Regions from separate parts of the Sinorhizobium sp. FG01 genome, predicted to be linked through region 2. Evidence: predicted binding sites of a transcription regulator. Region 2 holds the regulator's gene; each other region holds the start of a gene.
The links. Region 2 encodes LexA, which represses DNA repair genes until DNA is damaged. Its sites were predicted from a motif close to TGTTCNNNNTGTGTTCNG; they were not measured.
Positions count from the first base shown of each region.

Region 1: the regulator LexA is predicted to act here: its motif matches at 2,463-2,480, upstream of CO656_RS09085 (YifB family Mg chelatase-like AAA ATPase).
Region 3: the regulator LexA is predicted to act here: its motif matches at 8,154-8,171, upstream of CO656_RS02230 (ATP-dependent helicase).

Region 1 covers NZ_NWTB01000005.1:183,005-193,115, reverse strand. Annotated here, with positions in the region: gene CO656_RS09090 (hypothetical protein) at 259-795, opposite strand; gene CO656_RS09085 (YifB family Mg chelatase-like AAA ATPase) at 850-2,382, opposite strand; gene gshB (glutathione synthase) at 2,549-3,496, opposite strand; gene CO656_RS09075 (endonuclease/exonuclease/phosphatase family protein) at 3,674-4,666, opposite strand; gene CO656_RS09070 (sn-glycerol-3-phosphate import ATP-binding protein UgpC) at 4,663-5,790, opposite strand; gene ugpE (sn-glycerol-3-phosphate ABC transporter permease UgpE) at 5,921-6,763, opposite strand; gene CO656_RS09060 (ABC transporter permease subunit) at 6,774-7,694, opposite strand; gene CO656_RS09055 (extracellular solute-binding protein) at 7,820-9,118, opposite strand; gene CO656_RS09050 (YraN family protein) at 9,225-9,593, opposite strand; gene rsmI (16S rRNA (cytidine(1402)-2'-O)-methyltransferase) at 9,583-10,111, opposite strand, start outside.
Region 2 covers NZ_NWTB01000003.1:81,673-91,783, forward strand. Annotated here, with positions in the region: gene sseA (3-mercaptopyruvate sulfurtransferase) at 1-674, opposite strand, end outside; gene CO656_RS03105 (alanyl-tRNA editing protein) at 695-1,444, opposite strand; gene CO656_RS03110 (cysteine synthase A) at 1,452-2,492, opposite strand; gene CO656_RS03120 (SDR family NAD(P)-dependent oxidoreductase) at 2,804-3,652, shown strand; gene CO656_RS03125 (SMR family transporter) at 3,640-3,966, opposite strand; gene CO656_RS03130 (SMR family transporter) at 3,963-4,319, opposite strand; tRNA gene CO656_RS03135 (tRNA-Asn) at 4,403-4,477, opposite strand; gene CO656_RS03140 (hypothetical protein) at 4,619-4,906, shown strand; gene CO656_RS03145 (YrbL family protein) at 5,107-5,895, shown strand; tRNA gene CO656_RS03150 (tRNA-Cys) at 6,114-6,187, opposite strand; gene lexA (transcriptional repressor LexA) at 6,453-7,163, opposite strand; gene CO656_RS30105 (hypothetical protein) at 7,398-7,565, opposite strand; tRNA gene CO656_RS03165 (tRNA-Ala) at 7,878-7,953, opposite strand; gene CO656_RS03170 (sugar phosphate isomerase/epimerase) at 8,041-8,811, opposite strand; gene CO656_RS03175 (hydroxyacid dehydrogenase) at 8,808-9,818, opposite strand; gene CO656_RS03180 (DUF2264 domain-containing protein) at 9,815-10,111, opposite strand, start outside.
Region 3 covers NZ_NWTB01000002.1:481,131-491,241, reverse strand. Annotated here, with positions in the region: gene CO656_RS02275 (Lrp/AsnC family transcriptional regulator) at 1-440, shown strand, start outside; partial or broken gene CO656_RS02270 (ISNCY family transposase) at 626-1,292, shown strand; partial or broken gene CO656_RS02265 (NAD(P)/FAD-dependent oxidoreductase) at 1,507-2,638, opposite strand; gene CO656_RS02260 (hypothetical protein) at 2,976-3,173, shown strand; gene CO656_RS02255 (potassium transporter Kup) at 3,224-5,125, opposite strand; gene CO656_RS02250 (GGDEF domain-containing protein) at 5,348-6,268, opposite strand; gene CO656_RS02245 (hypothetical protein) at 6,534-6,743, shown strand; gene CO656_RS02240 (hypothetical protein) at 6,774-7,019, opposite strand; gene CO656_RS02235 (hypothetical protein) at 7,166-8,077, shown strand; gene CO656_RS02230 (ATP-dependent helicase) at 8,240-10,111, shown strand, end outside.

The sequences.
Region 1 (10,111 bases), on a different contig from region 2:
AGGAGGTGCTCGGTTTTCCGCCCATACCGCGCTCGATCCCTTCGCTGTTCAGCGACACGACGATCTCGTGCCAATCGCTGGGCTTGTTCATGAGGTCGGCCTTGGTCGAAGCCGCTTTCGCATTCTCCGCACCTCCCTCATCGATCTCATCTTCGAGGCGAACTCGGCGATGAAAGGTTCATCCCGCCGTCCCTGATCGCGATCGCCTGAAAGGGGGCGCGGACGCTGTAGTGCAGCACGCTTCGCCGTTTCGTGGCGCTATTTCGCAATTCCGGGGCAAAGGCTTTGAAAAATTTCGAGCCTCTCGGCGTAGGAGGCAAGCGAAAGGTTTGGGAGAAAAGCCTCGTCACCGTCGCGGCGGATGAGATAGTCCGTCTCCGACAGCAGCCCTTTCTTGATCATTTCAGGAGACTGCCTGGCGGAGCCGTGAAAGGAATAGCTGGAGCCATGCATGTCCGTCCAGGTGCGCTCGACGCAATTGCCGGTGACGCGGTCAGCGAGCTTCGTCGTCGCGATCACGTCTCCAATGCAGCGCAACGAGTCATCGCGGAGATATTCGACGCAGAAGACTTTCGCGTCCTGCGGCGTGTGCTTCAGGCGGATCACAGCGTTTGCCGTTCCAATTCCCTCCTTCGAAACGATCGTCATCGTCATGCCGATTCTCGCCCCATAGGAGAGCTTGCTTGGGTTCTCGGACACTGCCGACCCCACGGCCGGTCCAAGGAGAATGCCTGCCACAAGGGCGAGCGGCATAACGAAACCGTTTGGTTGGAAGGTGCCGTTGAAGGGGAACACGATAGCGGGCCTTAAGAGATGGACTTGGATTTGTGCAACTGGGCCAGGCGAGCGCTACGCCGCTACCGGCAGGCGCTCGCCGGCGACGCGATAGGAGATCGCTTCGGCGAGATGGATCCGTCCGACGGTCGGTGCTTCGTCGAGATCGGCGAGCGTGCGGGCCACCTTCAGTACACGGTGATAGCCGCGCGCCGAGAACTTCATCTTTTCCGCGGCGTCCCTGAGGAGCTGCAGCCCCGCCGAGTCGGGTTCGGCGATTCTCTCGATCATCGCCGTCGATGCCCGGGCATTGCTCGTCAATTCCGGATGGCCGAGGGCGGCGAGGCGACCCCGCTGCAGCTCGCGGGCGCGGGCGACGCGGCGCGCGACGACGGCGCTTGCCTCCGCCGTGCCGGGGCGGATGAGGTCGGCGGCACTGACGGCGGGCACGTCGATGCGGATATCGATGCGGTCCATCAGCGGACCGGAAATCCGCGCCTGGTAATCGGCCATGCAGCGCGGGCCGCGGGCGCAGCTGCGGCCCGGCTCGCCGGCCATGCCGCAGCGGCAGGGGTTCATCGCGGCGACGAGCTGGATCGCCGCCGGGTAGCTCACACGGTGATTGGCGCGCGCAATGACGCATTCGGCGGTTTCGAGCGGCTGGCGCAGCGCATCGAGCACCTGCGGGGGAAACTCCGGAAACTCGTCGAGAAACAGGACGCCATGATGGGCGAGCGACGCCTCCCCGGGTTTTGCCCGCAAACCGCCGCCGATCAGCGCCGCCATGGTGGCGGAATGGTGCGGCGCACGGAACGGCCGGCGGTCGGAGAGCTTGCCGCCCGCCAATTGCCCGGCGATCGAATGGATCATCGACACTTCGAGCAGCTCGGCTGGGGAGAGCGGCGGCAGGATGGACGGCAGACGCGACGCCAGCATCGACTTGCCGGAACCGGGAGGGCCTACCATCAGGAGATTGTGATTGCCGGCGGCCGCGACCTCCAGCGCCCGTTTGGCGCTTTCCTGGCCCTTGATGTCGGCGAGATCGGGAAGATCGGCGGCGGCCGCCCGGACCGCCGGTTCGGGGCGGGAGAGCACCTGCGTGCCGCGGAAATGATTGGCGATGGCAATCAGGCTGCGCGGCGCCAGGATATTGATCTCGGCGCCGGCCCAGGCCGCTTCAGCGCCGCTTTGGGCTGGGCAGATCAGCCCCTTGCCGAGTCCATTGGCCCCGATCGCCGCCGGCAGCGCGCCGGCAACTGGAGCGATCGTGCCGTCGAGATTAAGCTCGCCGATGACCACAAAGCCGGAAAGTGCATCCGCTGGGATGGCGCCGAGCGCCGCCATCAGGCCGAGCGCGATGGCGAGGTCGAAATGGCTGCCTTCCTTGGGCAGGTCGGCCGGCGCCAGATTGACGGTGACCCGCTTGGCCGGCAGCGCCAGGCCCGAGGCGTGCAGCGCCGCCTGGACGCGTTCGCGGCTTTCGGCAACGGCCTTGTCCGGCAGCCCGACGATCTGCATGCCGACCTTGCCAGGAGCCACCATTACCTGGACGTCGACCGGAACGCCCTCGATACCCTGAAACGCAACCGTGCTGACGCGCGCGACCATGATGCCCCCATTGCTCCAGCCTGCACCGCACAACCGCCGCCGGTAGCAAGCCAAATCTTGCACGGTACGCGCTCAAAAACAAGAACAATAATAGAACAAACGCGCGTGAGGTGAAATCGGCGTGTGCCGACCGGGCAGGTCGAACGTTCCTAAACGATTGCGGAGGTCAGCCGCGTTTCTTTTCGATTGCATCCCAGAGCATGCTGGCGACATCGGCGCCGCCGAACTTCTTGACCTCGCGGATGCCAGTCGGCGAAGTGACGTTGATTTCGGTCATGTAATCCCCGATGACATCGATGCCGACGAAGAGGAAGCCGCGTTCTTTCAGCGCCGGTCCGATGCGGGCGCAGATTTCCTTCTCGCGAGCGGTGAGCTCGGTCGCCTCGGCGCGGCCGCCGACATGCATGTTGGAGCGGGCGTCGTGTTCGGCCGGGACGCGGTTGATGGCGCCAACCGGCTCGCCATTGACGAGCAGGATGCGTTTGTCGCCCTTTCGGACCGCCGGCAGATATTCCTGGGCAATGAAGGGCTCGCGAAACATCTGGCCGAACATTTCAAGCAGCGACGAGAGATTGCGATCGTCGCGCGCCGAATGGAAGACCCCGGCGCCGCCATTGCCGTAGAGCGGCTTCAGGATGATGTCGCCCATCTCCTCGCGGAAGCGGGCGATCTCGCTCGCATCCCGCGTGATCAGCGTCCGCGGCATCAGGTCGGGAAATTCGGTGACGAAGATTTTCTCCGGCGAATTGCGCACCCAGGCCGGGTCGTTGACGACGAGCGTCTTCGGGTGAAGCCGCTCCAGAAGATGCGTCGAGGTGATATAGGCCATGTCGAAGGGCGGATCCTGGCGAAGCAGGATGACGTCCATGGTCGAAAGATCGATCCGCTCGGGCTCGTCCAGCGTGAAATGGTCGCCCTTGACGTCGCGCAGCGTCATCTGCTGCGCGGTCGCATAGACCTTGCCGTCACGCAGCGACAGCTTGTCGGGCGTGTAGTGGAACAGCCGGTACCCGCGCGCCTGTGCCTCGAGGCTCATGGCAAAGGTGGAATCGCCCGCAATGGTGATGCCCGAGACATGGTCCATTTGGACCCCGACATTGACGATTCCTGCCATTTTCCCGTTCCCGTTGGTTCCCCTGCCGCATTCGCCCAAGGCGGAAATCGCTTCGGCGAAATCATACAGCAATTCAAAGCGCTACCGCGACGATCATGCACCCGCAACGGCGGACACCGCCACAGGAGGCCCGCCACATGTAGAATGCGCAAGGCGCTTAGGCAAGGAGACCGGCGCCTATTGGAAACCCTCGACGAGGCAGGTGATGAGGTCGTGATCGGAGAGCGGCCGCCCTGAGGTGTCGAGCGAGGGAACGATGCGGCTCTCGCCGATCTTCAGCCCCCGCGCTAAGAACCAGTCGAGCTTCATCGCCCGTTTCGGCCAACGGGTGATCAGGCTCGGACGGGTGGTCATTTGATCGAGCGGTCCGCCGTGGCGGGTGAAGCCGCGTGCAGCGCTCGCCGCAAAGAGGCCCTCCGCCTCGAAATCGCCGCCGATATGGTTTCCCGTATTGAGATCGCCGCCGATCAGGATCGGAAGTTCGGGAAAGGCGGTGTCCAGCTGATCGATCAGTTCCTTCATCTGCCGCTCGCGATAGGCGGCGGTCGTGGCGCTTTCCAAATGCGTGGAAACGGCGACGAAGGGACCCGCTTCGGTGTCGATGACGGCACCGACGGCGCAGCGCTCGCCGAGACGCGGCTGATCGGTGTCGTCCCTGAACCACAGGCGCTCCCCGCAAAGCCGCAACAGGAAGGGACGCCGGAGGGGCACGGCGGTCAGCAAGGCATTGCCGTGGAAGCCCTTGTCGTTGAAGTCGTCCTTGCAGAATTCGCGCTCGGTATCGGAGCCGAGGCCGAGCTCGATGAACTCGACGCCGTAGGCGTATTGCATTTCCAACGCGCTCGCAATCTCGGCCGTCGTGTGGCGCTGGCCGGTGCGGGCCATGCCGTTGTCCATCTCCGAAAGCAGCACGAGCCGCGCCCCGGTCGCGCGGAGATGCTCGGCGCTTTCTTCGGGAAACAGGCAGCGCTCGAGGTTCCAGGCAGCAACAGTGAAGGGAAAGGCAAGCGGCGCTGGCGTCGTGGCGGCGCCGCCGACCTCGATCGTGTTCATCGCCTCGATCCCGGCCATGATCGCGTCATGGGTAGGGATGCTGCGTTCCGTCCGGGCAATGCCCTCGCGGTGCTCTCGCGAAGGAACAGCAAGGGTCGATACGGCTTTCTCAATCACGACACAGGCTCCAAATTCACGGCGTGCGGACGGGCCGGCGCGGCACCGGCCATGCCATCCGTCCGCTCTTGACGATGAAGCCGCTTGCCGTTCTCCGCCGAGAAGAAATGCAGGCGATCCATCGGGATGGCGATGGCAAGCTCGCTGGAAAGCGGCGTTTCCGGCGGCAACGCGACGGTCAGCGGCTGATCCTCGACCGCGCCGTGCACCAGGCGTTGTGCTCCGAGTTCCTCGACATAGTCGACGCGGAAGAGCAAGGCCTGCTCGCCGGCAGATGCCGGGCGCAAGTCTTCCGCCCTGAGCCCGACGGTCACCGGCCCCCGGGTCGGCGCCGGATAGTCGAGGTCGATCGCATGCGTGCCGATATGCAGGCGGCCGCCTTCGAGCATGCCCTTGAGGAGGTTCATCGCCGGCGAGCCGATGAAGCTCGCGACGAAGGTCGAGGCCGGTGCGTGATAGACCTCGAGCGGCCGGCCGATCTGCTCGATGCGGCCGCCGTTCAGCACCACCAGCCGATCGGCGAGCGTCATCGCCTCAAGCTGGTCGTGGGTCACGTAGAGCGAGGTGGTACCGAGCCGCTTCTGCAACCGCTTGATCTCGCCGCGCATCGAGGCCCGCAGCTTCGCATCGAGGTTCGAAAGCGGCTCGTCGAAGAGAAAAGCGGCCGGCTTGCGGACGATCGCCCGGCCCATGGCGACGCGCTGGCGCTGGCCGCCCGAAAGCGCCCGCGGTTTGCGGTCGAGATAGGGCTCGATCTCCAGCATCCGCGCGGCTTCCGCGACGCGCGCGTCGATCTCCGCCTTCGGCGTCTTCCGGTTCCTGAGGCCATAGGCCAGGTTCTGGTAAACCGTCATGTGCGGATAGAGCGCATAATTCTGGAAGACCATGGCGATGTCGCGTTCGGCCGGATCGACATCGTTGACGAGGCGCGTGCCGATCGTCACGCTGCCTTTCGAGATCGTCTCCAGCCCGGCGACCATGCGCAGAAGCGTGGACTTGCCGCAGCCGGAGGGGCCTACGAGCACGATGAACTCGCCGTCGGCAATGTCGATCGAGACCGACTTTACGGCCTCGACATTGCCCGAGTAGATTTTAGAGACCTCTGCGATATCGATCGCCGCCATGGCTAGCTCCGTTGGTCAATGAGGAATGCGGAGCGGGAACGGATCTAAAACCCGCCGCGCCTCCGGTCGTTCCACTTTGTGTCTGCGCATTTCCGACGGCGAACCGCCGCACACTTCGCCGGGAAATGCTCTATTTGTCGCTCTCAGTAAGTCCCTTGATGAACCAGCGCTGGAACATGACGACGATTATAACCGGCGGCAGCATGGCGAGGATGGCCAGCGCAAAGGCCTCGTTGTAATCGGGAATGTTGGAGCCGACCCAGACGAGCAGGATCTGCTTGATGCCGCGCACCAGCGTGAAGAAGCCCTCGTCCGTCGTCATCAGCGTCGGCCAGAGATACTGGTTCCAGCCGTAGACGAACATGATGATGAAGATCGCCGCCATCATGGTGCGCGACAGCGGCACCAGCACGTCGATGAAGAACTTGAACGGCCCCGCGCCGTCGATCCGCGCCGCCTCCAGGAGTTCGTCCGGTACCGACTTGAAGAATTGGCGGAAATAGAAGGTGCCGGTCGCAGAGGCGAGAAGCGGCACGATCAGCCCGGTATAGGTGTTCGTCAGCCTCAGGGCATTCATCACCTCGTAGGAGGGCAGGATGCGGACCTCGAGCGGCAGGAGCAGCGTCGTGAAGATCACCCAGAAGAACAAGCTCGCCAGCGGAAAGCGGAAATAGACGATCGCATAGGCCGCCAGCATCGAGAGCACGATCTTGCCGACGGCAAAGCCGAGGCCGAGGATCATGGAGTTCAGCATCATGTTGAAGCCGGTGACCTTGCCGGTGAAACCGCCCTCGCGGGCCAGAACCGTCTCATAAGTCTCGGCGAAATGGCCGCCCCAGGTGAGACTGAGGCCATTGCGGTGGATGTCTGCCGCCTCGTGGGTCGAGGTCATGAAGGCGACGACGACGGGCATCACCATGATGAAGACGCCGATCAGAAGAATGACGTGGTCGAGCAAACGGGTGCGATGCATCGGCATCACCTCAATTATAGTGCACGCGCCGCTCGATGAAGCGGAACTGGAAGACGGTGAGCACCAGGACGATCAGCATGAGGATCACCGATTGCGCCGAGGAGCCGCCGAGATCGTTGCCGCGGAAGCCGTCCATGTAGACTTTGTAGACGAGCGTGATCGGGTTGTTGGCGGCCTTGTCCTTCACCATCACGTCGATGATGCCGAACGTATCGAAAAGCGCATAGGTGACGTTGATGATCAGCAGGAAGAAGGCAGTCGGCGCCAGCAGCGGCAGGATGACCGTCCAGAAGCGGCGCAGTTCCGAGCGGCAATCGATCGCCGCCGCCTCGCGCACCGACACCGGAATGCCCTGAAGTCCCGAAAGGAAGAAGATGAAGTTGTAGGGGATTTGCTTCCAGACCGCGACGACGATCATCGCGAAGGCCGTGTCGAAATAATCGAGCCCGACTTTGATGTCCCAACCGAACCAGCGGGCGAATTCGACGAGCGGGCCGATATGCTGGTTGAAGAACATCATGCCGATCAGGCCGGCGGCAGGCGGGGCGATCGCATAGACCCAGATGAGCAGCGTCTTGTAGGTCGCGTTGCCGCGAATGACGCCGTCCGCCTTGACGGCGAGCAGGAGCCCGATCGCCAGCGCGAAGAAGGTGACGAGGGCGGTGAAGATGGCCGTGAACCGCGCTATGCCGAAATACTCGGTCGACTTCAGGACGTCGGCATAGTTCGTGAGGCCGACGAAGGTGGAGCCGAAACCGAACGGATCCTCGAGATAGAAGGAGGACTGGATCGCCTGGGCAGACGGCCAGTAGAAGAACACGAAGATGATCGCGAGCTGCGGCGCGAGAAAGAGATAGGGCAGGAAAGGCGAGGCGAATTGCACGCGCTTGGCGGCTGCCTGCTGTCCTTGATCTTTGGAGCGGCCCCTCATCCGGCCTGCCGGCCACCTTCTCCCCGCACTGGCGGGGAGAAGGGACGCTCCATTGTCGGCGGCATTCCCCTTTCCCCGCGCGCGGGGAAAGGGGAATGGTGAGGGGCTCGCCTCGCTCATCGCAATCAGCCGGCGGTCTTGGCGAAACGGGCGAGCAGTTCGTTGCCTTCCTTCTCGATCGCTTCTAGGGCATCCTTCACGGTCGCTTCGCCGGAGAAGATGCGGCCGTATTCGCGCTCCATGATCTCGCGGATCTGCGGATAGAAGCCAAGGCGGTAGCCCCTGGACCAATCGCCGGCCGGCAGCAGGAGCTGCTTGATGCCGACTTCGGCGACCGGCTTTTCCTTGTAGTAGCCGTCCTTCTGGGCGAGCTCATAGGCCGCCTTGGTGATCGCAACATAGCCGGTGTCCTTGTGATAGAAGTACTGGACTTCCGGCGAGGTCAGGAACTGGAAGAAATCGGCCACGCACTTGTTTTCCTCGTCCGACTTTCCGGACATGGCAAAGAGTGCGGCGCCGCCGATGAAGGAGTTGGTGCCGGCGCCCTTGATCGCGTTCCAATAGGGCAGGAAGGTCGCCGAGAAGGGCATGGTCGCAGTCTTTTGCAGACCGCCGAAGGAGCCGGAGGAGCCGATCCAAAGGGCTGCCTTGCCTTCTTCGAAGACTTTCTGGTTGTCGTTCCAGCCGGCACCGTAGAAAGCGAAGTAGCCCTGGTCCTTCCAGGCCTTCAGCTTCTCGAACATCATCTCCAGGTTCGGGTCGGTGACCTTGAGCTTGGTATCGACGACGCTGTCGTAGCCGTTGTTGTTGGTGGCGAACTGGATGTTGTTGCGTGAGAAGAAGTTCTCGGTGAACTGCCAGGTGAGCTGCGACTGGACGAGCGGAATGAAGCCAGCCTCCTTCAGCTTCGGTGCGATAGCCTCGAACTCTTCCCAGGTCTTCGGGGCCTCGACGCCGGCCTTCTTCAGGGCCTCGTCGTTGATATACATGATCGGCGCCGAGGAATTGAACGGCATGCCGACGAACTTGCCTTCGCTATCGGCGTAGAAATAGCGCACGCCGTCGATGAAAGCGCCACGGTCGAAACTGTAGCCCGCCTTGGTGATCAGGTCCTCGGCCGGAATGACGGCGCCCTTGGCGTTGATGATGGTTGCGGCACCGGCGTCGAAGACCTGCAGGATGTTCGGCTGTTCGCCGGAGCGGAAAGCGGCGATGCCGGAGGCAAGCGCTTCCTCATAGGTGCCCTTGCTGACCGGCGTCAGGGCGCAGGCGCTCTGGGAGACGTTGAATTTCTGGGCGACCTCGTTGATCACCTCGCCGTTGCGACCGGCCATGCCGTGCCACCAGGTGATGTTGGTCGCGGCGAGCGACGTCGTCGTGGAAAATGCAAGAGCAATGGCTGCGAGCGAAATGGTTTTCAACATGGCTGGTCCCTCTCCACCGTGGTTGCGGTGGGCAGTGGACTAGTGACATTCGATGACAGGCCGGTAATGCTTTTGTGTCGGATCGATTACATTTTTGATCGTTTGATCAAAACGCGTCCGGCAGGTGCCGCGGCCAGCGCCAGGGCATGACGGCGACGATGTCGTAGCTGACCGAGAGGCGGTGAAAATCCGTCTGGCGCGACAGCCAGATATCGCTCGCCGCCCTGATCCGCCGCTGCGCCGTATCGGAGACGGCGAAGACGGCTCCGTCGAAACTCGCCCGGGCCTTGACTTCGACGCAGGCGATCAGGTCGCCGCGGCGGGCAATGATGTCGATCTCGCCGAGCTTGGTGCGATAGCGCATCGCGACGATCCGGTAGCCCTTGAGCATCAGGCAGAGCGCGGCTCGGTATTCGGCGAGATGGCCGCGCTTCAGCGCCATGAGCTTGCGGGCAGCCGGGCGCTCAGCCTTCATGACTGTCCCTCAGGCTGAGGAGTCGATCGTAAAGCTCCTTGCGCGGCAGTCCGGTCCGGCGCGCCGCCTCCGTCGCCGCCTTGCCCATCGGCATGTCGCGGACGAGCTCCTTCAGCAGCGCGTCCACGTCCGCGGCCTCCGCGACGGGCTTTGCGTCCGGCGGACCGATCACCAGCACGATCTCGCCCTTGACGCTCGCGCCTTGGTCATAAAAGGCTTTGAGCTCGCCGAGCGTGCCGCGGCGGAACTCCTCGAAGGCCTTGGTCAGCTCGCGGCAGACAGCGGCTCTCCTCTCCTCGCCGAAAACCGCGGCGGCGGCGGCGACGGTGGCGGCGATGCGGTGCGGCGACTCGAAGAAGAGGAGCGTCGCTGGCACAGCGGCGAATTCCCTGAGCCGGTCACGCTTCGCCTTGTCCTTGGTCGGCAGAAACCCGGCAAACAGGAAGGCGTCGCTCGGAAGTCCCGACGCGACGAGGGCGGCAAGCGGCGCCGACGGGCCGGGGACGGGAACGACCTTG
Region 2 (10,111 bases):
CGCAATTCGTCAAGATCCTTGAGTTTGCCCGCTTCTGAGAAGGTCCCGGAGGGAAGGCTTCGAGCGCCGGGCATGTGGCCCGACCGCATGCCGGCGCGAGGCTCCGCTTCCTCTCCGCTAAAGCGCCCGGCGCTACGGGCATCGGCGACCTGGGCGAGACGGTTTTCGACGATGTCCTTCATGCGCTCGAAGGAGGTGATGGCCTTGGCGTCGAAGCTTGCATGGAATGAACGCGGTGCGGGGCTCGAAATCTCGGCGGTCGTGGGGCGTCCCTCGGCCTTCCAGCCGTCCATGCCGCCATCAAGGACAAAGACGTTCTTCGCGCCCATAATGCGGAACATCCACCAGACCCGCGGCGCCGTGAAGATGCCCGGTCCGTCATAAATGACGATCGTGTCGGTCTCGCCGATGCCCATGGCTCCGACGGCTTCGGCAAAGGCTTCCGGCGAGGGCAGCGTATGCGGCAGGTCGCTCGCCTGGTCGGCGATCGCATCCTGGTCGAAGAAGACAGCCCCCGGGATATGTGCTGCCTGGTATTCAGCCTTGGGGTCGCGCTTCTGGGCCGGCAGGTACCAGGCGGCATCGACGATCTTGACGCTGGGATCGTCAAGCCGCTGCTCCAGCCAGTCCGGGGAAACGATGAAGGCGCTTCTTTTGTTGTTCTCGTTGCTCATTGTCGTTTCCTCCGTGGACTTTAAGAGGCGGCACGGTCTTCGGGCGTTCCGAAGCGGATCCGGAACCGCCGGTTTTCTTTACCCTTCTTCTCGATCTTGGCGATGTAAATGGCGCCGACTTCCTGCGTCTCCGAAACATGCGTGCCGCCGCAGGGCTGGCTGTCGACGCAGGACTCTTCGCCGATGCAGACGAGGCTGACGCGTCCCATGCCGACGGGCGGCCGGACATTCTTGGATTTGACGAGGTCCGGATTGGCGGCGAGTTCGTCGTCGGTGATCCATTGCACATAGACCGGATGGTTCGCATCGACGAGCTTCATCAGCGCCGCCGTCACTTCGTCCTTGTCGATCGATTCGCTCATGTCGAAATCGACACGGCTCTCCTCCTCGCCGACGGCGGCGCCGGTGACAGGGAAGGGACAGACGACCGAAAGCAAGTGGCATGCCGTGTGCATGCGCATCAGCCGGTAGCGGCGCGGCCAGTCGATATGGAGTACGAGCTTTTCGCCGACTGTCGGCCGGGGGTGTCCCTCGGCGGGAACATGCACGATGACATCCTTGGTTGCGCCATGCCGGGTCTCGACGATCGGGATCCGGCTGCCGTCCTCGCGCTCGAAAAAGCCCGTGTCGCCAGGCTGGCCGCCGGACGTGGCATAGAAACAGGTCTGGTCGAGTTCGATCCCGCCGTCTTCCAGGACCGCCGTGACGCTTGCTTCGCAGGTCGAGAGGTAGAAATCCTCGCGGAAGAGGGCGGTCACGGTCCTGGTCATCGAGAGACTATCCGACGGGTTCGTATGGAACGGTAATGTTCGAACTTCTATTCAGCCAAGCCGGGACCGGCAGGCCCTTTGAGGCAAGGAAGTCCGGATTGAAGAGCTTCGACTGATAGCGGTTACCATAGTCGCAGAGGATCGTCACGATCGTATGTCCGGGGCCGAGCTCGCGGGCCAGTCGAACCGCACCGGCAATATTGATGCCGCTGGAGCCGCCGACGCAGAGGCCTTCCCTCTCGATGAGGTCGAAGACGTAGGGCACCGCTTCGGAATCGGGAATCTGATAGGCGAAATCCGGCGTAAAGCCGTCGAGATTGGCGGTGACACGGCCCTGGCCGATGCCCTCGGTGATCGAGCTCCCGCTCGCCTTCAGCTCGCCATGGGCATAGTAGTTGAAAAGTGCCGCGCCTTCCGGGTCGGCAATGCCGATCTTGACGGCGGGGCTCTTGGCGCGCAAGCCCTGTGCGACGCCGGCGAGCGTCCCGCCGGAGCCGACGGCGCAGATGAAGCCGTCGACCTTGCCGTCGGTGTCGCGCCAGATCTCCGGTGCGGTCGTCTGGACATGCGCCTCCCGGTTCGCGACGTTGTCGAACTGGTTCGCCCAGATGGCACCGTTCGGTTCGGTCTTGGCGAGTTCGGCCGCCAGCCGCCCGGAGACCTTCACGTAGTTGTTGGGGTTCTTGTAGGGTACCGCCGGAACCTCGACCAGTTCGGCGCCGAGAAGCCGCAACGCGTCCTTCTTCTCCTGGCTCTGGGTTTCCGGGATGACGATGACGGTGCGATATCCGAGCGCGCTGCCGACGACCGCCAGTCCTATGCCGGTATTGCCTGCCGTGCCCTCGACGATCACGCCGCCGGGGCGCAACTGGCCGGCCTTCTCGGCCTCGCGGATGATCCACAGCGCTGCCCGGTCCTTCACCGATTGACCGGGATTGAGGAACTCCGCCTTGCCGAGGATGGAGCAGCCGGTAGCTTCGGAAACGGCATTGAGCCGGATCAACGGCGTATTGCCGATGGCTTCGAGCACGGACGGATGGACACTCATCTTGGAAAACCTCACGCTGGACGGAACGATGGCCGGGCCTCAGCCAAGCATTAACCTCGACGAACGGCAAGCAGCAAACATTTGGAGCAGAATCGCCGAAATATTGGCGTGTTTTCGGCTCAGGCTGTTCAACAGGCAAGAAAAAGCGTTTCGCCGCTTTCCTGTCGCGGGCAAAAATCGTCTCCGCAGTCAATTTGACGGGCGGCAAGCGGAGAACGGGGACAGGATCTGCCGTCGGAGAGGCAACGGGTTCGGACCTGCCGAGCCTTCCGGGAAGGAAAGCTTCCTGAACGACGTGCGAGGACGAAATGATGACTGCATTTACCGCCCGCCCCGAGCATGGATGGGCATGGGTAACCGGGGCAAGTTCCGGAATAGGGCGCGCCGTTGCGCTTCGACTGGTGGGGGAAGGCTATTCGGTCGTCGTCACGGCGCGCAGTCACGAGAAGCTCGTCGCTCTTCAGCATGAGGTCGACGGACCGGGCAAGATCGTCGTTCTCGACGGCGACGTCACCGACCCGCGCGACATGGAGCGGTTGCTGACGGCGATCGAATATGAGCATGGCCGGGTGGCATTGGCGATCCTCAATGCCGGCGTAGCCATACCCGTGCGCGGAGACGACCTCCATCTCGAGGCATTCGACAAGAGCTTCGCGGTCAATCTGCACGGCGTCGTCAACTGTCTCGTGCCCCTGGTTGAGCACATGAAGGCGAACGGCCATGGCCAGATCGCCATCATGTCGTCGGTGGCCGGCTATGGCGGACTGCCGATGAGCGCCGCCTATGGCGCCACCAAGGCGGCCCTCATCAACATGACCGAGAGCCTGAAATTCGACCTCGACCGGATCGGCATCAGGCTGCAACTGATCTGTCCAGGCTTCATCGCGACGCGTGGCTCGGTGAAGAACAACCTGTCGCGCCCGGCCCCCCTTGTCAGCGCCGACGAGGCGGCGGAATGGATTTGCACGGGTCTGAAGTCGAGACATTTCGAGATCACCTTCCCGAAACGCTTCACCTATGCCGTCAAGTTGCTGCGGCTCCTGCCCTACGGCGCCTATTTCGCGCTTGTCGACTGGCTCGTGTCCGGGCCCGGCCCGCATGGTACAGCTCCGAAGCACAAGCAGTCGGCATCCGACAAGCGGCCGCGTCAGGCGGTGTGAAGCACGAGCACTGCGCCGAAGACGAGGATCAGGCCAACCCAGCCGATCGGCTTGAGCTTCTCTCCGAACAAGAGGCGGCCGGAGATCGCCGTGCCGAAAATTCCGGTGCCGCCCAGCACGGCATAGGCGATCGCAAGCTCCATGCCTTTCACCGCCTCGGCGAGCAAGGCGAACGCGGCGAGCACCAGCAGGATCGAAAGCACGCCCCATCCGCGTTTGACGAAGCCATCCGACTTCGACGAAGCGAGATTTGCCGCGACATCGAGCAGGCCGGCCATGAACGCGAAGGCGAAGGAGAGACCGGAGGCCGTCACGGCGCGGCTTCCTCGCCGATGTCGTCGTCGTGAGCCTTGCCCGCATTGACAAGCAGGATGCCGAGCACTGCCATGGAAAGCCCGACCACTTCGCGGCCGCTCAGTACATGGCCGAAGATGAAGACAGAGACGAGGGTGATGAGCGCCACGCCCGAGCCTTCCCAGATGGCATAGGCCACGCCAACCGGTACTGTCTTCACGGCCCTTGCGAGAAACACGTAGGAGAGGGCGATCGAGGCATACATGACCGCGTGGCCGATATAGGCGCACGAGGCCGAGGAGGCCTTCATGACGGTGAGACCGACCACTTCGGTCGCAATCGCGAGCGCCAGGAAAAGCCACGCCAAGCGCATGAAGCACCTTCATGTAAGGTCGAGTAAGGACGACAAATGAAAAGAGCCATTCGGGCGCACGCCGCGAATGGCTCTTTCGAAACTGGCTCCCCGGGCCGGATTCGAACCGGCGACCTATCGATTAACAGTCGAGTGCTCTACCGCTGAGCTACCAGGGATCATCTGCGCCGCAGAAGTGAGGCTGCTAATACAAATGCTTTTCCGATTTGCCAAGCGATTTTTCAAAAAAAATCTTGGGCCGCGGTTGTCACCCTGTGGAGAAGGCACCAACTGTTGGGGAGTTGGATTAAAGAGGCATAATGGCGAACGGCGGCAAGAAGAGATATTTCGGCATCGATCCGCAAACACGTCAAATCGTGCTCGGCAACTGGCGAATTCGGCTGCCCGACTCGCCGGCCCTGCGCATCTTGATCGGGTCGCTGCTCGTCGTCTGTGGCCTGCTCGGTTTTCTGCCGGTTCTCGGTTTCTGGATGGTCCCGCTCGGCCTGCTCGTATTGTCGCATGACATCCCTGCAGTGCGCCGCGCCCGCCGGAAGCTCGCCGTCTGGTGGGCGCGTCGGCGCGGCACTGAGAACTCCGGGAAGTAGGCCGGGCACAGGCCTGCAGTTCCTCCCACGGGGAGGACGGCCGGAAGGTTGCTTTCACCCGTCGCTCCCTGTCACAGTGGCAAGACTGCAACTACCGCATACTATGTACGGTAGAGATAGCGCCGCCAAGCACGCCGCTCTTGAACTTTTCCCCCAGACACAGTTTTTTTACAAAACTGTCACAATCCGGGGTTCAGAAAATGTTCGACGACAGGATCGAACTTTCCGACTGGCGTGAATGCGCTGCCGGCCATCAGCGCAGCATTTTCGAGAATCGTCTCCATCCGAGTGTTCTCATCAAGGTTCTGAAGCTGGGATCCAGAGAAGCAAGCGGCACACGCCAGTCAAAGAGGGCGTTTGCATTCCTCAACCAATTCAAACGTTTCGGGGCCTATCGAACGTTTCGGCGTGAAGTCGACGAATTCCTTGAGCAGGCGAGAAAGTTCTCCCTCGCGGACGCCATCGAACTGCCGATACCGAAGATATTCGGCTTCGCCCAGACCGAGTACGGCCTGGGGCTCGTGGTGGAAAAAATAACCAGACGCGATGGGAAGCTCGCGCCCACCCTCGCTCAGTTGGCGTTTTCGGGGCAGCTCACCGCCAGGCATCTCACGATGATCGACGAAATCTTCGAACGGTTTCGCCGCCTGCACATCGTCATGATGGATGTAAATCCCGGCAATTTCGTCGTTACCGATCGCCGCGGTTACGATGAACTCATCTGCGTCGATGGGACGGGAGAGAAGAGTTTCTTACGCATTTTCGCTCTCTGTCGCCGTGCGAACGACATCAAGCTCAGACGGATGCGTTCGAAGCTGCTGACGAAGCTGGCGAGAATATTGGAGCATCCAGCCGCGATAGACGGAGAACAATCTGTCCACGCCGCACTGATGCGGCATTCAAAGCCGACCGGCCGCTATCTGCGCTTGTCAACTGCCTCGCCGCATCCGGCGCTCTTGGCGGCGGTCTTGTCGAGCGTACCGGTCTAATCGCCTCAACAGCTAAAGCTCCGGGGCAGGTTCGCGCCAAGCTTATATGCCTCGGCAGGCGAAAAATGCCTCGATTCAACTTTGGGTCGCCGATCGACGGGCTATAAACATCGACCTGAGCTGTGGGAAAACCCTGGAGCAGATTGCTACCAGCCAAGGGCGTGGCACCGGATCGAGCACCTGATCTCGTGACGTAGAATCGGCAATTAGATGTGTAATGGAGGCCTCGCCCGGAATTGAACCGGGGTACAAGGATTTGCAGTCCTCTGCGTCACCACTCCGCCACGAGGCCTCTCGTGCTCGTAAAATCGAGCGATGGCGGGCGTTTAAAACGAATCCATGTGGAGCGCAAGAGGGAGACGTTCAAAAAAGACGCCCACAAACAGCTTTGAACAGGCCGGAATACGAGAGCGCTTCTTGCCGGTGGCATGGCGGACGCCGAGACCAATAAACGCCGGCCGCAGTAAGCGAGATCACGGAAGGCAAAGAGAACAGTTCTGTCGTCGCGACCGCGCGAAACGACCGCACACAGGATCGGCACAGGAACCCAAATCGGCCTAGTGATAGCGCCGGATCAGACCGACGAGTTTGCCCTGAATTTTCACGCGGTCGGGTCCGAAGATGCGCGTTTCGTAAGCCGGATTCGCCGCTTCCAGTGCGATCGATGCGCCCTTGCGGCGGAATCGCTTCAAGGTTGCCTCCTCGTCGTCGATCAGGGCGACGACGATGTCGCCCGGGCTGGCGGTGCTGGCGTTGCGGATGATCACCGTGTCGCCATCGAGAATGCCCGCCTCGATCATCGAATCGCCCTTGATTTCGAGGGCGTAGTGCTCGCCGCTGCCGATCATCTCGACCGGCACGGAAATCTCGTGCGTATTGTTCTGAATGGCCGAAATCGGCACGCCGGCGGCGATCCGGCCCATGACCGGCACTGTTATAGACGCGCTCTCGACCGGCGGCGTTGGCGCCGGCTTCGGTGCCGGGGGCTTGCCGAGGCTGCCCTCGATGACGCTCGGCGAGAAGCCGCGCCGCGGCTGGGCTGGGCTCGAATAGGCTTCCGGCAGCTTGATGACCTCGAGCGCTCGGGCCCGATTGGGTAGCCGGCGAATGAAACCGCGTTCTTCCAGCGCAGTGATCAGCCGGTGGATGCCCGATTTCGACGCAAGATCGAGCGCATCTTTCATCTCGTCGAAGGAGGGCGGGACCCCGGATTCCTTCATCCGTTCATGAATGAACAGAAGCAATTCCTGTTGCTTGCGGGTCAGCATGCGCGTCACTCCAGATTCGCGAAACAAATCAAGAACAGAAACTATCCGTTCCATATGTGTTCCGCAAGCACTTAATATTCCGTGAACTCATGCGTCGAGGCGCGTCCGCTATCAGGGCGGCACGGACGGTTTGCGGGTTTCGATGGTGGTGAAGACTTGCGTGCGGCAAGCGTCACACATAGGCGAGCGTTTGCTCACCTTTGACGACGCTGTGCATCGTCTTGACAAGCCGTCCTAGTAGGCGAGGCGCAGCCCGCCGGGGCTAAGAACGTCGAAGTCGGGTTCAGGGTAGGGGCCGTACCACTGGGTGTAGGTCGTGTTGCCCGTAGCGCCTGTCGTGGCGCATCCTGAAAGTGTGAGAAGAGCGATTAAGGCGGCGGCGATCAGAGATTTGAGAGGCATGGTAGTCCCCACTTGCGGGAGTTGCCGATATGCAATGATGCCAGGTGCTAAGTCTCTCTCAAATCAGGCTCTTTGGCAAGCGAGGGGCAAGGCGGGAAGACGGCACATCGGGTGGAAAACACCGCTCCCTCTGACTTCGGGTCGCTCGCTTCTTAACGGAATTCGCGTTCGCAATGGGTCTGCTGCGAACACAGTCTGAAGTGGTGGTCGTCCGAGGGTGACGAGCCACGTCGGATCGGCCCGCTACAGAGATGTCGCTGATGTCTTAGCGATGTTCTGTTACCTATGTCTCCGGGTCGGACAAAGGTCGTTTGGTGGAGTCGAAGGGAGTCGAACCCTCGACCTCCGCAGTGCGATTGCGGCGCTCTCCCAACTGAGCTACGACCCCAGCCGTTCACCTATATAGGCGGATTTGAGCGCCCGCGCCAGTCCCTCCCGGCGTCTCGCGTGGGGAGGATCGGGGCCGTCGTGGATGTCACTCGAGGAGAATTTGCTTGAGCGTCGCGGCGTCCTCGATGAAGGCGGCGGGATCGTCATTGGCGACGAATTCCAGCATTGCAAAGCGTCGCCCGGTCCAGCGCGATGCGGGGAGGGCCGTGAGGACGCTTCGCCAATAGTCGGATGCCGATGCCAGGGGAAAACGGTTGCGATTTCGATCCCAGGCGAAGACGTGGACATGAGATACATGCTGACCGATGCGGGCGACCTCTGCGAGCGCCTCGCCGAGCTCCAGCCCGGGCCGCGGCTGCCAATAGAGATAAACATTGTCGTGGGCGATCGCGTCGATCAGGCGGCTTGCCGAGTCGGTCGTGTCCGTCAGCGATTGCGGGTGATATTCCAGCGAGACGGTCACGCGGTGGCGCGCGGCTTCGGCGCCCATGTCGCGGATCGCCTTTGCGGCATCACGTCTTTCGCCTGCGCTGTAGTCCTTTGAATCGCGCCGGCGGGTGCCTGGCCAGATGCGGATATTCGAGGCACCGAGTGCAATCGCGCTCTCGAGCGCACGCCTGAATTCGATGAGGTCGTCAGTCGGTGGCGCGACATAGGATCCGTAGGATGTCGTCAGTTCGGCCCTTGCGCTGAGGAGCCCGACGATCCGGGCGTTGGACGTGTCGCCCGGAGCAATATGAGCGTCGCCTGCCCATTCGATCGCCGCAAGACCGGCGCTCCGGGCTAAGCCGACGATTTTTTCCGGAGGCAAGCTCCTGAAGGTGACGGTGCAGAGCCCCGGTTCGAAATCGCTCATGCAATGCGCTCCAGGTCGTGCTTGCGGACTTCGAACAGCAGCTGCCGGCCTTCCAGAAAGCGCTCGATTTCGTCGACGGCCATTTCGCCGAGTCGCGTCCTCTCAAGTCCGATGGCGCCGGCAATGTGCGGCGTTAGGAAGACGTTCGGCAAATCATAGAAAGGCGACGTTCCTTCCGGCACCTCGGGATCCGTCACGTCGATGACGGCATTGATTGCGCCCGTCTTCAGCCGGTCTATCAGTGCGGCCTCGTCCACGAGCGCACCCCGCGCCGTATTGATCAGTGTCGCACCGTTCTTCATCAGGGACAGCCGCCGCCCGTCGATCATGTGCTGGGTCTCGGGCAGAGAAGGCGCATGCAGCGAGACTATATCCGAATGCGCCATCAGCGTCTCGAGATCGGCTTTTTCGACACCGATAGCCGAAGCGCTTTCTTCCCCGACCAAGGGATCGTAGAGCAGCACCCGATAATCGAAGGGGCGAAGCAGGTCGATCACCCGCCTTCCGATCCGCGAGGCGCCAACGATGCCGATGGTGCGGCGGTAGTTTCCAATAGCCTGCCCCTGCAGCAGCTGGATGCGCTGACGCCCTCTGTCGGCGGCATAAAGGTCGCGGAAGCGAAAAACGTGCTTGCCCGAAAAAATGATTGCCGCCAGCGTGAACTCCGCGACCGGCACGGCGTTGGCTTCGGCCGCATGGCTGACGGTGATTCCTGCATCGAACACGGACAAATCGATCAGGTCCTTGACCGTTCCTGCCGCATGGACGATGAGCCGAAGGCGAGGGGCCGATCGAAGGGCGTTCGCATCGAAGCTCGGGGCGCCCCAGCCGGTCACCAGGATCTCCGCTTCGGCGAGCAAGCGGCTTCCCCGGCCGTCGCCGAAAACGGTCATGGGTTGCCGATCGAGTATGCGAGCGAGACGGTCTATGCGTGCGAAAAGTTCCGGTGTGAGTACGTGTTCCGTCCTTTCGGGCTGCATCGCGAAGGCAATCGCCGGGGGGGTCATGACATGCGTCCCGGCGCTTGCATGGCGCTGACCCTTACGCCCTCTTCGGCGACGGTGCGCAGTTCGGCGATCTTGGGGACAGCGGGCGGACCTTCCCAATCGCCCGACACGGCCGAGATGTCGCGAACGGCCAGCACGGCGCAGCGGAGAATAGTCTCACCGGCGGGGATCGTGCCGCGCAATTGCGGCACCAGGGTCTTTGCGGCGATGAGATTGGTATTGGGCGCCGCCTTCTGTGCCAGACCTTGGCGCGTGACTGTCGAGCCGAGGTCGTGGATTCCGCTGAAGTCCTC
Region 3 (10,111 bases), on a different contig from region 2:
GAAATATCCTGCGTCTGCTCCGCGTCAACGCGCGCATGAGCAATGCCCGCATGGCGAAGGAGGTTGGCCTGTCGCCGTCGGCTTGTCTGCGCCGGATAAGATTGCTCGAAGAGGCCGGCGTCATACGCGGCTACACCGCGCTGGTGGAAAGCGGCAGTTCCGAGGACACGATCGCGGTGATCATCAATATCACCCTGGAGCGACAGACGGAGGATCATCTCGACCGTTTCGAAGCGGCGGTGCGCAAGCATCCGGAAATACGCGAATGCTTCCTCATGACGGGCGGATCGGATTATCTGCTGCGGATAGAAGTCGCGGGCGCCGGCGAGTTCGAGCGGATCCACAAGGACATTCTCTCGACGCTGCCCGGCGTCCTGCGCATCCATTCGAGCTTTTCAATCCGCAACGTTCTCGCCACCCGAACCAAGCCCCGGCGGTGACGGGTCTGTCGAAGGTTTCGGGGCAAATCCAGTGGGTGGCTTCATTGTCCGAAGTTCCATAAGATATATTACGCGATTTTTCTATGTAGCCGCAAAGTTGAAGTGTCCTGATCCTGCAAAGTAAGAATGTCACTCTCCCCGCGTTTTGATGCCGTGGGAGATTGCGGATGGGACTGATTGCGATCATCGAGATTCTTTGCGCGAATTCGAGCCAAGCGAAGGGCCGGGTCGAGCGGATGAACCGAACGCTGCAGGACCGGCTGGTCAAGGAACTGCGGCTCGCCGGGATCTCCGGCATGGACGCAGGCAACGACTTCCTGCCCGGCTTTATCGCGCGTCACAATGCACGCTTTGCCCGCACCCCTGCCCGGTCGGAGGATCTGCATCGGCCGCTGAACCTCATGCCGGACCGGCTAAAGGATATTCTCTGCAAGCGCGAGCAGCGTTATGTCGGGGCCCAGTTGACGTTCTCCTACGAGCGCAAGCGGATCATGCTCGAGGAGAACGAGGTGGCACGCGGACTGGTCGGGGCGCTATGTCGAGACCTACGCTTTCGCCGACGGCCGGCTCGACGTGCGCTGGAAGGGACATTCCCTGCCTTATAAGACGTTCGACAAGGACCAGCGGGTGACGCATGCGGCGATCACCGAGAACAAGCGGCTTTCCGATGTGCTGACCTACATCAAGGAGCGGCAGGAGCAGTTGCCGTCGCCGAAGGTCCGGACCAACAGCGACAAGAACGGCTACACGCCACGCGGCCGTAAGCCGGGCAAACGGACGGATTTTATCAACGATCCCGCGGTCATGGGCCGGCGGCAGCAAGCGCTCTCTCGCCTTGATGCCGCAGAATAATCAGCGGTCTGGCTGTCAAAGCTAAAGCCGATCAGTGGATAATTCACCCGCCCCGATCTCACCTTGCAACCCGGACCAGCCGGTCAGATCGGGGCTGGTCCTCGTGCCGTGTGGCAGCGCTGCAAGTGACATTTCTACTTTGCGCCGGAGCGGACATTTCAACCTGGCCGCCACATCATGTAGCGGCATTTTAGAGATGCGACATATGAGCCAGTTAGAGATGCGACAGTCGTCGCCTCTTGGGATGCTGGTCAAACGCTTCCGCCACCAACTTCGCCAAGGCCAAAGAGGCGGTGAGGCCCGGCGATTCTATGCCGAACAGGTTGATCAGCCCGGGCACGCCATGCACGGTGGGGCCCTGTACGACGAAATCCTGATGGGCGACCTCCGGAGGCACGATCTTCGGCCGAATGCCGGAATAGGCCGGCAGCAATGCGCCATCCTTAAGGTCTGGGAAATAGCGGCGTACGCCGGCATAAAAGAGCGCCGCCTTTGCCGGGTCGACATCGTATCGAAGCGTGTCGACCCATTCGATGTCGGGGCCGAACCGCGCCTGGCCGGTCAGGTCGAGGGTCAGGTGGATTCCGAGGCCTCCCTTGACGGGGACGGGATAGATCAGGCGCGAGAACGGCGCCTTTCCGACGAGCGAGAAATAGTCTCCCTTTGCGAAGTATTCCTTCGGCACCAGCGCCGGCGGCATGCCGTCGATCAGGCGTGCCAGCTTGGGTGCGGCAAGCCCGGCGGCATTGACGAACAGACGGCAGCCGAGACGTGTCGGTGCGGCGCCGCCGACATCGACCACAATGCCGCGCGGTTGCCCTACCCCGCTCGACCGGGCTGTTGCAGACGAGGACTGCGCCGGCATTTTCGGCATCGCCGAGCAGCGACAGCATATAGGCGTGACTGTCGACAATGCCGGTCGAAGGCGACAGGAGCGCGCCGGTCGCGGCAAGTGCCGGTTCGAGGGAGCGCGCCTGCCCGGCAGAGATTTGCCTGACATCCGTCACCCCGTTGTGCGCCGCCCCGGCGGCGATCGCCGGCAGCTGTTTCAGCTCCGCTTCTGAAGTTGCGACGATCAGCTTGCCGCACAGCTGGTGTGGAAGCCCGCGCTCGCGGCAATAGGCATAAAGCAGGTTTCGGCCGTCGACGCATAGACGCGCCATCAGGCTGCCTGCCGGATAGTAGATGCCGGCATGGACGACTTCGCTGTTGCGCGACGAGGTCTCGCTTCCGATGCGATCGGCCGCTTCGAGGATGAGCACCTCGCGGCCGGCCAGCGCAAGGGCGCGGGCAACGGCAAGCCCGATGACGCCGGCTCCCGCGACGATGCATTCCACTTGCTCCAGCGACATGGCAGGCCCTGACATCATTTCATTGCTTCACCGAATCTATGAAAGCAACGAAGTGCGCTAACTCTCTGAAATTATGACTTTTGGACGGAGGACCGCTACATGCCTGTTCTAGAAATTGCTCTAGCACAGGAGAGCGGGACGCGCCAACGACCCGTTAGATCGATGCTCCCTCGCCCATTCGGGTCATGGTCTAATTCTTGACTGCAGACCTCGTTGTGCGAGCCTTGAGACGGAGGTCGCCGAGCGGCAAAACGCTCTTATGTAAATCCAATGAATTCCATCCCCACCCAACCGTCACATTTCATACTTTCCCATTCAATGGGAGGTTCCCATGTTCAGCAGGAAGGAATGGCACGCTCACGAAACCGAGACTTCACCGGCTTTTGCCGTTGGCGTCTTGCTCTTGTCGATCGGCCTCATCGTCGCTTACCTCGTGCTGGCGACCGGCGTCGCAGACGATAGGCGATCCGGAGCCAAGGTCTACGCACCGCTGACCCAAGAGAGGCTGAGCGCGCCCGGGAGGTTATGACAGTTTCTTGCGAACGGCTCCGCAAGGTCTCGGCGCTGAGCGCCTTTTCGCTAAATGATCACTTGTTCCCCCAACTCGACGACGCGGTTGGCGGGCAGATGGAAGTAGTCGGTCGGGTCAATTGCCGAGTCAGCCATCGCTATGAACAGCCTGTCCTGCCATCTCGGCATACCCGAAGCGGGGTCCGGAACGAGCTTGCGCCGGCCGAGATAGAAGGACGTCGACATGATCTCGAATTTGAAACCTTCCTTGCGGCAGCGCGCCAGCGCCCGTGAGACATTCTGGTCATCCATGAAGCCGAACCTCAGCTCGAGCTTGCTGAACCGGTCGGAGAGCTTCGTCAGCGTGTAGCGATCCTTCTCCGCGACATAGGGCACCCTTGCCGTTTTGATGGTCAGGATGACGTTGTGCTCGTGAAGCACATGATTGTGCTTGATGTTGTGCAGGAGGACGGACGGCGTGGTCTCGGGCGTGGCGGTCAGGAAGAGCGCCGTTCCCGGCACTTCGACCGGAGCGTGCTCGGATTTTCGTTCGACGGCAGCGATGAACTGGTCGAGCGGCACTTCCAGACGCGCAGTCTTCTCGCGCAGAAGCTGCACGCCTCGCCGCCAGGTCCACATGATCGTGATCAACGTTCCGGCGAAAAGGATGGGTACGAAGCCGCCATGGTGAATCTTGAAGAGGTTGGCGCCGAGAAAGACCATTTCCAGCAGGAACAAGGGGAGTAGGACTGCAATGGCAGTCAGCACAGCCCAGCCCCACTGCCGGCGAACGAACTCGAACGCGAGAATCGTGTCGATCAGCATGGCACCGGTGATCGAGACGCCATAGGCGGGCGCGAGGGATTCGGAACTGCCGAACACAAACAAAAGGACGAGCACCCCGATGAGGAGCGCCGTGTTGACCAAGGGCAGGTAGATCTGGCCAGTATGGGTTTCCGAGGTGTAGCAGATCTCGAAGCGAGGCAGGAAGCCGAGGTGGATGGCTTGCCGCACGAGCGAGAACGCGCCGGTGATTACCGACTGGCTGGCAATGATGGTCGCGAGCGTCGCAAGGAGCACCACCGGCAACAGGGCCCAGCTCGGAAACATCAGGAAAAACGGGTCGGAGATCGCCTCCGGATGCGACAGGATCAGCGCGCCTTGTCCGAGATAGTTCAAGGTCAGCGCCGGGAATACGACCGCAATCCAGGCCGCCTGGATCGGGGCGCGGCCGAAATGCCCCAGATCGGCGTAGAGAGCTTCCGCTCCCGTGACCGTCAGAAACACGGCCCCAAGAACGATGAAGCCAACGAGGCCGGCATTCCATAGGAAAACGACGGCGTGCACGGGATTGAAGGCTCCGAGGATCGCCAGATCGTCGCCGATATGGGCCACGCCCGCCGCGCCGAGGACGATAAACCAGATGAGCGTGATCGGCCCGAAGAAGATCGAGACGGCGCCGGTGCCACGCGACTGAACGGCAAACAACAACACCATGATCCCGACCGAGATCGGCAGCACATAGTCGTGCAAAGCCGGCGTCACGAGCTTCAGCCCCTCCACGGCGGAGAGCACCGAGAGCGCCGGTGTGATCATTGCGTCGCCGATGAAGAGCGACGCACCGAAAATGCCGGTGAAGAACATCAGTACCGGATACCTGGTGCCCTTCTTCATCAGCAGGGCAAGCAGGGCCAAGGTGCCGCCCTCGCCATTGTTGTCGGCGCGAAGCAGCAGGATCACGTATTTAATTGTCACGATGATCGTCAGCGTCCAGATGACCAGCGAGATGAGGCCGATGATCTCTGCCCGCTCGACACCGCCCGCCGCAAAGGGCCGCAATGCCTCACGAAACGCATAGAGGGGGCTGGTGCCGATGTCGCCATAGACCACTCCCACGGATCCGAGCATCAGGGCGAGAAACTGGCGCAGGCCACGGCCCTGTGCCGGTGCATGGTCGACGGAGGCGGTCATGGGTTCTCCACGTCAGAAAATCCCCGAAGTGACGGACGCGCATGATGCTGGGCCAAAAATGGAGGCAGGGCGCCAACTTCTCTGCAACGCGCGGAAATCGGAGAAGTTTCTATCTTCGTACAGGACTGTACCGCCGACTTCCATGACCCAGAAAGGGAATCCAGCAGAAATCCGCTCTGGCAGAAGCTTGACCTCTGGCCGTCCGGGGGCTGGTCGCCTGATCTATCCGGCAACCGCCGGTCGGTCGGAATCGGTTTCATCCACGTGAATGCGGTCCCGGCCGGCGAGCTTGGCCATGTAGAGGGCCCGGTCCGCACGGGCATAGAGGCTGATCGCAGTGTCGCCCGGCTGAGCACCCGCGATGCCGGCCGAAAACGTGTATCCGAAATCGGGCCGCTCCTGAAGCGGACGGGACTTGCGCACGGAGGCGAGCATTCTTTCGAGAATCAATTTAGCCTGCTCGACGGGCGTGGCCGGTAGGGTAAGCACGAATTCCTCGCCGCCGACCCTCCCGAAGCAGTCGGTGCGCCGCACCAGGCGGTGAATGCGCGTCGCGAAATCCCTCAGGATTGCATCACCGGTCTGATGGCCGAACTGGTCGTTGATGCTCTTGAAACGGTCGATGTCCAGCACGCAGAGGCAGCCTGGCGAGCTCTGCTGCAGCATGTCCTCGATTCTCGCCGTCACGAAACGGCGGTTGGCGACGCCGGTTAGTTCGTCGGTATAGGAGGCCTTGATGGCCAGATCACGATCCTGTCGCACCGTGCGCGCCTTCACCCTGAGACCGGTCACATCGGTGGCCACGCAAAGCATCCAGCCATCCTTCTCGACGGTTTCGGTCATCCAAAGCCAGCGCCCGTCGAACAGATCGGTTTCAAAAGACCTGAAGCCGACCTTGCCGCGGCGCGACTGGGTCGATCGCAGCCATTTTTCGAAATCTCCCGCGCGAATGACGGTTCCGCGTTGGGCATGAAAGTTCCGCCGCATCAAGTCCGGCCATAGCGGCGTCTCATCCGGTGCGACGAAATAGGCTGACCGGAATGCCTCGTTGGCGTAGCGCAGCCTGTCGAACTCGTCATAGGCGGCGACGAGAACCGGAGAGGTCTCGAAGAGTTCAAAGAGTCGACTGGTATCCTTCGCCATATGTCGACGTTAGACGGTCTTCGTTAAAGGAAGCAATAAGCCAGCGGTGCGAATGCAAGCGCTTGGCAATTGGCCGCCGCTCCGTCGTGGCCGACATTCCTCTCCGGCAACGGTCCCAAAGGGCAAACCAGCACTTGCACAGAGATTCGGGGCCGCTACCTGCAGTGACTCGTCATCGTCCCAATCAGGCATACACTGAACGTTTCCGGCACACGCTCGGGCGCCACGGATGTGCGAATCCGCCCCCGTCGAGAGGAGATGAACCATGGTGCCATCTCGCGACCGGTGCAGCACTTTCGGCCCCACAGAGGTGGATCTGCTGCACAGCATTTTCGAACAGATCCTGGAGGAAAAGGGTGTGGAGAGCAGCGGCGAGAGAGCGAATGAAATCGCCGCACGGTTGATTCGCATTTATCAGTCCGGCGTGCGCGACGTCGCAATGCTGAAAAAACTGTCCGTGCGTCCGCGGGAGTGATCCCACGACGCGAGGTCGGGCCGCCTGCCATCAGTGCAACGTCTTGTTTCCTGGGAAGGGAACGGGAGTGGCTTCGGCCATTTTCGCGGCCATTCGCATCGCGATCACATAGTCTTCGGTGAGCTCCATCAGCGCGAGCGCGATCTCCTGCCACGTCCAGCCGGCGCTTTCGGCCAGACTCGTGAAAATCTGAAAATCCTCTTCCAGCGCGCGCTCGCACTCGACCCGGCGGTCCGGGGGCTGGGGCTGGGTGATCGTGTCGGTGACCTTAGGCATCGTTCCTCCTAGTGAAGAGGGAAACTCGCAGACGAGGAGACCGGTTCCATCGCGCCGTTCCGAAAAGCATCTGGCTGCGGGAGGCTCGATAGAGACGAAGAAAGCGACCGCGCGCAGCGTTACTCCTGAAGGGCGTGGAGGCGGTCATGGTTCCGCACAATCAGTGGAAGCGCGACGTTGAGGCTCGGCAAGGTGAGTTCGCGTCCTTTCCCTATGATCGAGCGACCGTCGAGCGATTTCGCGAGGAGTTCCCACGGTCCCGGTGGAACGACGAACGCAAGAGCTGGTTCGTGCCGGGAACGACGGCCGCCGGTCGTATCGAGCGGTGGCTGGCACGGGAAGCAGAGCGCGCCGACATCCATGGTGACGCCAAAGGCCGCGACGCCTATGATTTCGAGCCCATCGTCAGCCCATATCTAGAGGTCCGCGACGACCTGCGCATCCGAACGCCCTATTCCAGATCGGTGATCGAATTGCTGCGCGGAATTCCCTGGGCGCATTGGGACGAGGATGGGCGGGTCTGGCGCGTACCCTTCCGGTCCTACGAGGAACTGCAGCGACACTGGCCACGGATCGAGGAGGCCGCTCGACGAAGCGAACCGGAGGAAAGAAAGCGCCGCCGAGATGCGGAAAAAGATTCCGAGGCAGAGAGAGCGGCGAGAGCGCGGGCCGCGGAAAGGCGTCGCCGCCGCTATCCCCTCCCCGCTGACGATCCGCCGCCCTTGGGCCGCCCGGTTGCGACCGTTCAGTATGGGAGCGTCGTCTTTGTGGATCTCTCCGGCGAAGTCGCCGAGCCGGCGCCGCTGGCGCAATACTATCCGCAAGCGGATCACACCGCTGACCACGTCTGGGGGAGATGGCGCCCACCGACCCTTGCCGAACTCGTCGCGACATGGCCGGCCCGCCGAGAGCCCGGGCCTGAGGCGTTTTCCAGGGGATGGTGGCAGCCGACACTCTCCGAGTTGAGGATCGCCCGCAGAAAAGCCCGATCCATGGCGCGGCGCCAGCAGGCGCGAAAGCCGGTGGGTGCCGACGCGCAGCGAACGCGAGTCGAATAGCGAAGCGACCATCCGTTCAGGCCGAAATTGATCATCCAGACCGCTGGCGGCTTTGCGGCATGTCGAACTGCGGCTATGTTCCTTTTCCGTTCACGCGCGATTCGCGGCAATCCCGCCGCCTTCACAGGACGCGCCTGTTCAACTGGAGGCGGGACGAGCCGGATGAGCGTCGCATATCTGGAAAAGCTGAACGAGCGCCAGCGCAGTGCCGTCTCACACGGTGTCGGACCGGACGCCCATATCGGTGGTCCGCTTCTCATCATCGCCGGCGCCGGCTCCGGCAAGACCAACACGCTTGCCCACCGGGTGGCGCATCTGATCGTCAACGGTGCGGACCCCCGACGTATCCTGCTGATGACCTTCTCGCGCCGGGCGGCCGCCGAGATGGGCCGAAGGGTCGAACGCATCTGCGGCCAGGTGCTCGGCGGCAAGGCCGGGACGATCTCCGACGCGCTTGCCTGGGCGGGAACCTTTCACGGCATCGGCGCGCGGCTCCTGCGCGACCATGCGGGGGAAATCGGTATCGATCCGGATTTCACCATCCACGACCGGGAAGACAGCGCCGATCTCATGAACATCGTGCGGCACGAACTTGGTTTGTCGAAAAGCGAGAACCGTTTCCCCACCAAGGCGACCTGTCTTGCCATCTATTCGCGCACCGTCAATGCGGAACAGCCGCTCGACGAGGTCCTGCGCGATAATTTTCCCTGGTGTTCTGCCTGGGAAAAGCAACTGCGCGAACTTTTCGGCGCCTATGTCGAAGCCAAGCAGGCGCAGAACGTCCTCGATTACGACGACCTGCTGCTCTACTGGGCGCAGATGATGGGCGACGCCGTCCTCGCCGAGGACGTCGGCGGCCGGTTCGACCACGTGCTTGTTGACGAATATCAGGATACCAACCGGCTGCAGGCTTCGATCCTCCTTGCGTTGAAGCCGAATGGTCGGGGCCTCACCGTGGTGGGCGACGACGCCCAGTCGATCTACGCGTTCCGCGCCGCGACGGTGCGCAACATTCTGGATTTTCCGGCAAGCTTCACGCCGGCGGCGGAAATCATCACGCTCGATCGGAACTATCGCTCGACACAGCCAATCCTCGCTGCCGCGAACGGCGTCATCGAGCTGGCCCGCGAACGCTTCACCAAGAACCTCTGGACCGAGCGGGAATCGGCCGAGCGGCCGCGGCTCGTGACCGTGCGCGACGAGGCCGATCAGGCCAACTACGTCGTCGAACTGGTTCTGGAGAACCGCGAAGGCGGAATGCTGCTGAAGCAGCAGGCGGTGCTCTTCCGCACTTCGCACCACAGCGGTGCCCTCGAGGTGGAACTGACCCGCCGCAACATCCCCTTCGTAAAGTTCGGCGGGCTCAAATTCCTGGACAGCGCGCATGTGAAGGACATGCTGGCGGCGCTACGCTTTGCGCATAATCCGCGCGACCGGGTCGCGGGTTTTCGGCTGATGCAATTGCTGCCCGGAGTCGGTCCGCAGACGGCGGGGCGCGTCCTCGAGGCGATCGCCGCCGATCCGGAACCGTTGGCGGCGCTTGCGGAGATCCCTGCCCCGCCGCGCTCCGGCGATGCCTGGACGGCCTTCGCCGGCATGCTGCAGAGCTTGCGATCCGGCCGGACCGGATGGCCGGGGGAAATCGGCACGGCCCGCGCCTGGTACGAACCGCATCTGGAGCGGATCCATGAGGACGCCGAGGTGCGCAGGGCCGACCTTTTGCAGCTCGAGCAGATCGCCAGCGGCTATCCGTCGCGCGAGCGCTTTCTGACCGAGCTCACCCTCGATCCGCCGGACGCCACCAGCGACCATGCGGGCGTGCCGCTGCTCGACGAGGACTATCTCATCCTCTCGACCATCCACTCGGCCAAGGGGCAGGAATGGAAATCGGTTTTCGTGCTGAATTGCGTCGACGGCTGCATTCCGTCCGATCTCGGTGTCGGCAGCACGGCGGAGGTCGAGGAGGAGCGCCGTCTGCTTTACGTCGCCATGACGCGCGCCAAGGACAGCCTGCATCTGATCACCCCGCAGCGC